One region of the Vibrio sp. 2033 genome, then DNA from elsewhere that is predicted to be linked to it. Evidence: predicted binding sites of a transcription regulator. Region 1 holds the regulator's gene; the other holds the start of a gene.
What was found. The regulator PurR, encoded in region 1, represses purine synthesis genes. The targets are predictions, from matches to a motif close to TNANGNAAACGTTTNCNTNA.

Region 1 (4,390 bases):
TCATACTCTGCTTTAGTTAGTTTTACTGGCTCACCGTTGCGGCTAAGTGCGCGACGTTGAATGTCGAATGTCCACTCCCCAAAGCGCACAATGTGCTCTTCACTGGTTTCATTCGCTTTCGAGCTGCCACTGCGCGCTGCTGAAATACGCCACAGCAAGTTTTTAACGCGAACTAACAGCTCTCTCAGTTCAAAAGGTTTTGTCACATAATCGTCAGCACCCATTTCTAGGCCTACGATTTTATCAATGCTATCCGTGCGTCCTGTTACTAATATGATACCAATATCCGATTGGCTACGTAACTCACGAGTAAGCATCAGGCCGTCTTCACCAGGCAGGTTAATATCCAGCATGATCAGGTCTACATCGCCCGCTTGCAAAACTTCACGCATTTCCGCGCCACTCTCTGCTTCGCTGACTTGGTAGCCCTCATTTTGGAAATATCCCGCAAGCTTACTACGAGTTACAACATCATCTTCTACGACTAATACGTGATAGCTCATTTACACCACTTTTCTGTCTTCTTATTATCCAAGACGTATTCTATTCATAACTAGTAACATTTCTAGTCATAGATACATTAAAACGCAAGATTTAGCGTTTTTATTGATTCAAAACAAGCTTACCCACTGCTATTAATAAACGGTCATTTTTGACCATAAAACATAACAATTATAGTTACTGCTATTCATTTTAATTGATTACACTTAGGGGATATCCCTAATTGACTTTGTGATGCATGACTTGAAGCATCATTCAGGAGCCCAAAATGCAAGAAGTGAAAGCTTTTAATGAAAAACGCGCTGAAATTTACTGGTGGTTTTCGAGCTTGTTCGCAAAAGAACTAACAGAGAAAGAATTGGAAGCCTATCACAGTGTTGAAATTCGCAGTTTTCTCGCAGGCTTAGGTGAAAATGAGTCGCTGAAACCAGCCGTTGATAGCCTAGTTGATGCGCTGAATCGGTTACAAGATCGTGAAGATGCACAACTAGAGCTTGCAGCTGACTTTTGTGAACTGTTTTTGAAGACAGAAAAATACGGCGCTCTTCCTTACGCATCCATGTACATTGGTGAATCAGGTTTACTGAATGACAAGCCAGCTGAGGAAATGGAAAAGTTGATGGCTGAATTTGGCGTTCAAGTAGACGAAAACCTAAAGGAACCTGCGGATCACTTAGCCGTTGAGCTCGACTTTCTCGGGAACATGATTATCCGCTCAAACGAGCTTGAACAAGAAAAACACATGGAAGAAGCCTTCGTTAAACAAAACGACTTTATCCAGCAACAATTGATGTCTTGGTTACCTCAGTTTTCAGACAAATGTAAACAATTCGACGAATTTGGATTTTACTCGAGTGTCGCGAAACTATTAGTTGCATTTTGTAAACTAGACAGCGCCTACCTTCTTGGTGAATAATTGCCGCCTATTTTTAGGGAGCCTGCCTATCGGGCTTCCTGTATGCCGAAAGTGACCAATTGTAAGTAACTTGGGTATAATATTCGTTTGCCTTAACTTAGCGCAAAGACGCTTGGTTATTTAGCAGTCAAAATGTGACTTCAAATACACAAATCTCGTGCTGAAAACATTGCTAGTCAGTCCACATAGGGCTAAAATGTGAGCGCAAACGATTAAATATGATTTATATGTAAACCGCTGAAATATAGCGGTTTTTGTGTTTTCTTAACAGGTTGATGGCAATTTCTCATCAGATAGAAAAAAGATAAAATTCATCGACCGATGCTGCTACGCACCCTTTTGTCGCACTTGGATCAACCGCTGCCGAGACACTTAGCGCCAATTTTATATTGCTAGGTGTGAAACCATTAGAGCATCAGGTACATCCAATACGACATATTTCAGTAGCTCGATACAGGACACCATTTATGGCCACGATAAAAGACGTTGCTCGCTTAGCCGGCGTTTCCACTACGACAGTTTCGCACGTTATCAATAAAACGCGTTTCGTTGCAGAAGCAACGCAAGAAAAAGTAATGAAAGCCGTTGACGAGCTGAATTACGCGCCAAGTGCCGTTGCACGCAGCCTAAAATGCAACTCAACTCGTACGATTGGCATGTTAGTAACTCAATCAACTAACCTATTTTTCTCAGAAGTGATTGATGGCGTTGAGAGCTACTGTTACCGCCAAGGCTATACTCTGATTTTATGTAACACAGGCGGGATTTACGAAAAACAACGCGATTACATTCGTATGCTGGCTGAAAAGCGCGTTGATGGCATCCTAGTGATGTGTTCTGACTTAACCGAAGAACTAAAAGAGATGCTTGACCGTCATGCGGACATTCCTAAAGTGGTCATGGATTGGGGCCCAGAGAGCTCGCAAGCAGACAAAATCATGGATAACTCAGAAGAAGGTGGCTACATTGCGACCAAACATCTGATTGACAATGGTCATACGGATATCGCTTGTCTAAGCGGTCATTTTGAAAAGCTTGCTTGCCAAGAGCGCATTGCAGGTTTCCGTCGCGCAATGAGCGAAGCGAACCTAGCTGTAAATGAAGACTGGATCCTTGAAGGTAACTTTGAATGTGATACGGCCGTATTAGTTGCAGATAAAATTACCGCAATGGACAAGCGCCCGACGGCGGTATTCTGTTTTAACGACACAATGGCTCTCGGCCTAATGAGCCGCTTGCAACAAAACGGGATCAAAATTCCTGAAGATATTTCAGTGATCGGCTACGACAACATCGAGCTTGCAGAATACTTCTCTCCACCGCTAACGACTATCCACCAACCTAAACGTCGTGTTGGTAAAAATGCATTCGAAATTCTACTTGAGCGTATCAAAGATAAAGAACACGAAAAACGAATTTTCGAAATGCAACCTGAGCTTGTAATTCGAAATACTGTGAAAAAAATGAACTAAATTTCACTGTATTTAACACGGTTAAATAAGCGCTCTACAGGGGCGCTTATTTTTTTGGAAAAATTAAGCATTCTCTAATACTTCACACCACTCTAATAACAATTGACTAACGTTAACTCCCTGTTTTATATAAATGTAATATATATTAAGAACTCCTTTTCAAAGGCCAATTTGCACCTTTCCATATGCAAAATAGAGCATTCAATCTATCATTTTTATTGAACCGAAATCACACTTTTAACGCTAAACCGTGATGTTAATTCAATATAAGAAGTATGCTCATTGTGTCACGCACAGGGCAAACCATTCGAAAGAGTGGGACGCAAAGCCTCCGGCCTGAACCATATTACGATATGGAAGGTAGCGGGGTTACCGATGGCAAGTGTGTAAGCAATGACTTTACTCTGTAATGACATTGTTTTTACGCATGTTTGCTACTCTCTCGGACCTGACTTTTGGTGGCGTAATATTAATTACACCGAGATAACAAAACATGGATAAACCGATACTCAAAGACTCTATGAAGCTATTTGAGGCACTTGGTAATATCAAGTCGCGCTCAATGTTTGGTGGCTTCGGACTATTCGCTGATGAAACAATGTTTGCACTAGTGGTAAACAATCAGCTTCATATCAGAGCAGACCAAAAAACTTCATCTGACTTCGAGAAACAAGGGCTAAAGCCTTACGTTTATAAAAAACGTGGCTTTCCAGTCGTTACAAAGTACTACGCTATTTCCAGCGATTTATGGGAATCAAGCGAACGCTTAATCGAAGTAGCGAATCAATCATTGAAAAAGGCAAAGCTTGAGAAAGAACAGCAAGCAAGTACAAAGCCTAACCGTTTGAAAGATTTGCCTAACTTACGACTGGCTACCGAGCGCATGCTAAAAAAAGCCGGCATCGAATCCGTAGAGAAGCTTGAAGAGGAAGGTGCGCTTAACGCCTATAAAGCGATAAGAGATACGCACTCTGCAACCGTCAACATTGAGTTGCTATGGGCACTAGAAGGTGCTATCAACGGCACTCATTGGAGTGTGGTACCTCAAGCTCGCCGAGATGAGTTGATGAACGGCCTCCAATAAAAGTCGGCCTAAAAACTATCTTGTAAAACCGCAGTCTAATCTGCGGTTTTTTTGTGAAATTTTTTCGGTTTTCCTACTGTCTTATTACATATATCCCAAATTGGAATCAAAATTATGAATAAGAAACTGATATTAGGTCTCATCCTACTAGCGGCTATCGTCTTTTTAGGTATTAACTTTGGCCAGTATTTAACCTTAGAGAATGCAAAAGCCCAACAAGAAGCACTAACTACATACATCGATCAGAATTTTGTATTCTCGGCTGCGATTTACTTTTTTACCTACATTGCAATTACCGCTTTTTCTATCCCAGGAGCGGCAGTAGTCACCTTACTTGGTGCAGCCTTATTTGGTTTTTGGACAAGCTTGCTACTGGTTTCTTTCGCTAGCACTATGGGGGCAACACTGGCCTTCTTG
Region 2 (4,390 bases), on a different contig from region 1:
CATCAGAAGAAAAATTACAAGAAATGAAAATCAGGAGTCAACAATGACCCGACAAGTCCTCGTTACAGGTGCCAGCAAAGGCATCGGTAAAGCCATTGCCGTTCAATTAGCCAAAGATGGTTTCCAAGTCATTGTCCATTACATGGGCGATCAACAAGGCGCGCAAGACACCCTAAACACCATCGAACAGCATGGTGGTAGCGGTCGTCTTATCCAATTCGACATCAGTGACCGTGCAGATTGTCGTGAGAAGCTCGAAGCCGATATCGCCGAACACGGCGCTTACTATGGCGTCGTGAACAACGCTGGCATCACAAAAGATACCGCTTTCCCTGCGATGACCGAAGAAGAATGGGATGGTGTGATTCATACCAACTTAGACAGCTTCTACAACGTTCTTCACCCTTGTGTTATGCCAATGGTGCAAAAGCGCAAAGGCGGCCGAATTGTTACGCTTGCATCAGTCTCTGGCCTAATGGGGAATCGTGGTCAAACTAACTACAGCGCAGCGAAAGCGGGCGTAATTGGTGCAACAAAATCACTCGCGCTTGAACTGGCAAAACGCAAAATCACCGTCAACTGCGTTGCACCGGGACTTATCGACACAGGCATGGTAGACGAACACGTGAAAGAACATGCGATGCCGCAAATTCCTTTGCGCCGCATGGGAGAGCCAGAAGAAGTTGCTGGTTTAGTCAGTTACCTTATGTCTGACATCGCAGGCTATGTAACTCGCCAAGTCATTTCGGTAAACGGAGGCCTAGTATGAGCCGTCGAGTTGTTGTAACCGGAATGTCAGGCGTGACTGCGTTTGGTAACGATTGGCAATCTGTCGAACCAAAACTGCGTGACTGCCAGAACGCGACGCAATACATGCCTTCTTACGAACAGTATGATGGTTTGAACACCAAGCTCGCGGCACCAATTTTAGGTTTTGAACTGCCAAAGCACTACAAGCGCAAGCAAGTACGCGGCATGGGGCGTGTTTCCAAATTGGCGACCGTCGCAACAGAAAACGCACTAAGCCAAGCAGGTTTGATTGGTCATGACGTACTCACCAATGGTCAAACGGGTATCGCATACGGCTCATCAACAGGCAGTACTGACGCAATCGGCGCATTTGGTGTCATGTTGAATGAGAAAACCACCAAAGCGATCACCGCAACGACTTACGTGCAGATGATGCCGCATACCACAGCAGTGAACGTTGGTCTATTTTTCGGTTTGAAAGGCCGAGTGATCCCAACCAGCAGTGCATGTACTTCTGGCAGCCAAGCAATCGGCTATGCCTACGAAGCGATCAAACACGGCTACCAAACGGTGATGGTTGCTGGTGGCGCTGAAGAATTGTGCCCAACGGAATCTGCTGTCTTCGATACCCTTTTTGCCACCAGTCTAAAGAATGAAGACCCGAAAAGCACACCAAGACCTTATGACTCCGATCGCGATGGTTTGGTGATTGGTGAAGGTGCGGGAACACTGGTTCTGGAAGAGTACGAACACGCCGTCGCTCGTGGCGCGAAAATCTATGCAGAAATCATCGGTTTTGCCAGCAACTGCGATGCCGCACACGTCACTCAACCACAGATGGAAACCATGCAAATCTGTATGGAAATGGCTTTGCAAAACGCGGGCATTCCTTCTGAGAAGATCGACTATGTATCTGCTCACGGCACTGCCACCGACCGCGGCGATATTGCGGAAAGCAACGCAACAGCGAATGCTCTGGGCAAAGTGCCAATCAGTTCACTCAAGAGCTACTTTGGCCACACACTAGGCGCCTGTGGCGCGATTGAAGCGTGGCTAGGTTTAGAAATGATGCACACAGGTTGGTTTAACCCAACGCTCAACCTAGAAAACCTCGACGAGCAATGTGGCGATTTAGACTACATCGCTGGACAAGGTCGAGAGCTGGACGTGAAATATTTGATGAGTAACAACTTCGCCTTTGGCGGCATCAACACCTCCATCATCTTTAAAAAGATGTAATTCCCTTAATAAATGCAAAAGCGCTGGTTAACCAGCGCTTTTTTGTTGGTGGCTATCCAGATTGCTAGAAATTGCAATGGCTAGAATGCCATTCAAAAGTTGTAGATAGAGTGGCAATTACAGCCAAAAACCTAAAAACGACAAAGCCCCGACAACTCAAAGAGTTATCGGGGCTTTTGAATAAATGGCACGCCCTATTGGATTCGAACCAATGACCACATCCTTAGAAGGGACGTGCTCTATCCAGCTGAGCTAAGGGCGCGCTACAGGGACAGGATTATACGAGTTCAAACGGGTAAATCAACGGGTTTTCATAACATTCTGATCTGAATGCCTAAAAAAAGTCCATTAAAACGCTTAATGTTCAAAAACACCACAAAGCAAACGTTTGCTTATGGATGTTGATAAGAAATTCTGCGACAATGCGCCGCAGATAATCTGCCTTCTTAATTTATAAGGAAAGTCATGACTGCTCAAAATATAGACGGAACTCTCATTTCCCAAACTGTTCGATCTGAAGTGGCTGCACGTGTTAAAGCACGTGTTGAAGCTGGGCTACGTGCTCCTGGTTTAGCAGTGGTTCTAGTTGGTGAAGATCCTGCTTCTCAGGTTTATGTCGGTAGCAAACGCCGCGCATGTGAAGAAGTTGGGTTTGTTTCTAAGTCTTTTGACCTTCCTGCGTCTAGCTCAGAAGAAGAGTTACTAGCTCTGATTGATGAATTAAACAACGATGATGAAATTGACGGCATTCTAGTGCAATTACCCCTTCCTGCGGGCATAGACACAACACATGTTTTAGAGCGCATTCACCCAGAGAAGGACGTGGATGGCTTCCATCCTTACAACGTTGGTCGTCTTGCGCAGCGTATTCCAAAGCTTCGCTCTTGCACGCCAAAGGGCATAATTACCCTACTCGACCGTTACAACATTGAGCTACGTGGTAAACATGCGGTTGTGGTTGGTGCATCAAACATTGTTGGTCGTCCAATGACACTTGAGCTGCTGCTTGCGGGCTGCACAACAACAACATGTCACCGTTTTACCAAAGACCTAGAGAGTCATGTGCGTCAAGCTGACGTTGTCGTGGTGGCGGTTGGTAAGCCTAACTTCATCCCTGGTGAGTGGATTAAAAAAGGCGCAGTGGTGGTCGATGTCGGTATTAACCGTCTTGATTCAGGCAAACTAGTTGGCGACGTGGAATACGACAAAGCACGTGAAAGTGCGAGCTTTATTACTCCTGTTCCTGGTGGCGTTGGCCCAATGACCGTCGCAAGTTTAATTGAGAACACGATGCTCGCTTGCGAACAGTTCCACACAGACAAATAACGTAAAACTTAAGATACGAAAAAGGCTCCGCAAGGAGCCTTTTTGCTAATTGTTGATATCTATTTCAATTACAGACTTAAAATCACGCCCGCAATCGAAGCGCTCATTAAGTTCGCCATGACACCAGCGATAATCGCACGGAAACCATGCTTAGAAACAAATGCACGCTTTTCTGGTACCAATGAGCCCAACCCACCAATCAGCATCGCCATGCTTGAGATGTTTGCAAAGCCACACAAAGCAAACGTCACGATTGCTTGTGAGTGTTCACTAAGTTGAGACTTCACTTCTGCAAGCTGGATGAAAGCGACGAACTCATTCACCACAATCTTGTTACCAATCAGCGAGCCTGCTGTGGTTGCTTCTTGCCATGGGATACCCAACAACCAAGCGACTGGCGCAAACACAAAACCTAGGATGAGCTCAAAACTTAATGGTGTCCCAATAAGATCACCTATCCAGCCTAACATGCCGTTTAGCATTGCAATGACACTAATAAACGCCAGTAACGTACCACCGACCGATACAGCAATGCGTACACCCGCCATGGCACCATCGGCTAATGCTTCTACTACGTTGGTTGCACGTGGAATTTCAACTTGGCTAATGTCGATATCTGCTGCTTTATCCGTATCTTCTGGCATTAAAATTTTTGCCATCAACAAGCCGGCAGGTGCCGACATAAATGCAGCAGCAATAAGATAGTTGAGGTCGACACCCAGTGATGCGTAACCAACCAACGTTCCGCCAGCAACTGACGCTAAACCGCCTGTCATAACTGCAAAGAACTGCGAGTCAGTCATGTGTTTTAGGTAAGGCTTTACCATCAATGGAGCTTCAATAGTGCCAACAAAGATATTCGCCGTAGCAGACAAAGACTCAGCACGACCGATACCCAGCAGCTTTTGAATACCACCACCGATAAAGTTAATGATTTTTGGCATCACACCAATGTGATAAAGACCTGAGATAAGAGAGGAAAAGAAAACGATGATACCCAGAACATTGATCGCAAAGGTGAAGCCCCCTGTCGCCAAATTACCGAATAAAAACGCAATGCCCTCTTGACCATAGT

Region 2: folD (bifunctional methylenetetrahydrofolate dehydrogenase/methenyltetrahydrofolate cyclohydrolase FolD) is a predicted target of PurR. The motif match lies at 2,366-2,385, and genes of this name have one in related genera.

The regions. Positions count from the first base shown of each region.
Region 1 covers NZ_JAWOVC010000001.1:651,576-655,965, forward strand. Annotated here, with positions in the region: gene torR (two-component system response regulator TorR) at 1-503, opposite strand, end outside; gene torD (molecular chaperone TorD) at 770-1,417, shown strand; gene purR (HTH-type transcriptional repressor PurR) at 1,885-2,889, shown strand; cyclic di-GMP riboswitch class I at 3,177-3,266, shown strand; gene R7P74_RS02935 (TfoX/Sxy family DNA transformation protein) at 3,383-3,973, shown strand; gene R7P74_RS02940 (TVP38/TMEM64 family protein) at 4,088-4,390, shown strand, end outside.
Region 2 covers NZ_JAWOVC010000013.1:85,546-89,935, reverse strand. Annotated here, with positions in the region: gene R7P74_RS16620 (hotdog family protein) at 1-47, shown strand, start outside; gene fabG (3-oxoacyl-ACP reductase FabG) at 44-769, shown strand; gene R7P74_RS16610 (beta-ketoacyl-ACP synthase) at 766-1,989, shown strand; tRNA gene R7P74_RS16605 (tRNA-Arg) at 2,175-2,251, opposite strand; gene folD (bifunctional methylenetetrahydrofolate dehydrogenase/methenyltetrahydrofolate cyclohydrolase FolD) at 2,455-3,315, shown strand; gene R7P74_RS16595 (NupC/NupG family nucleoside CNT transporter) at 3,384-4,390, opposite strand, start outside.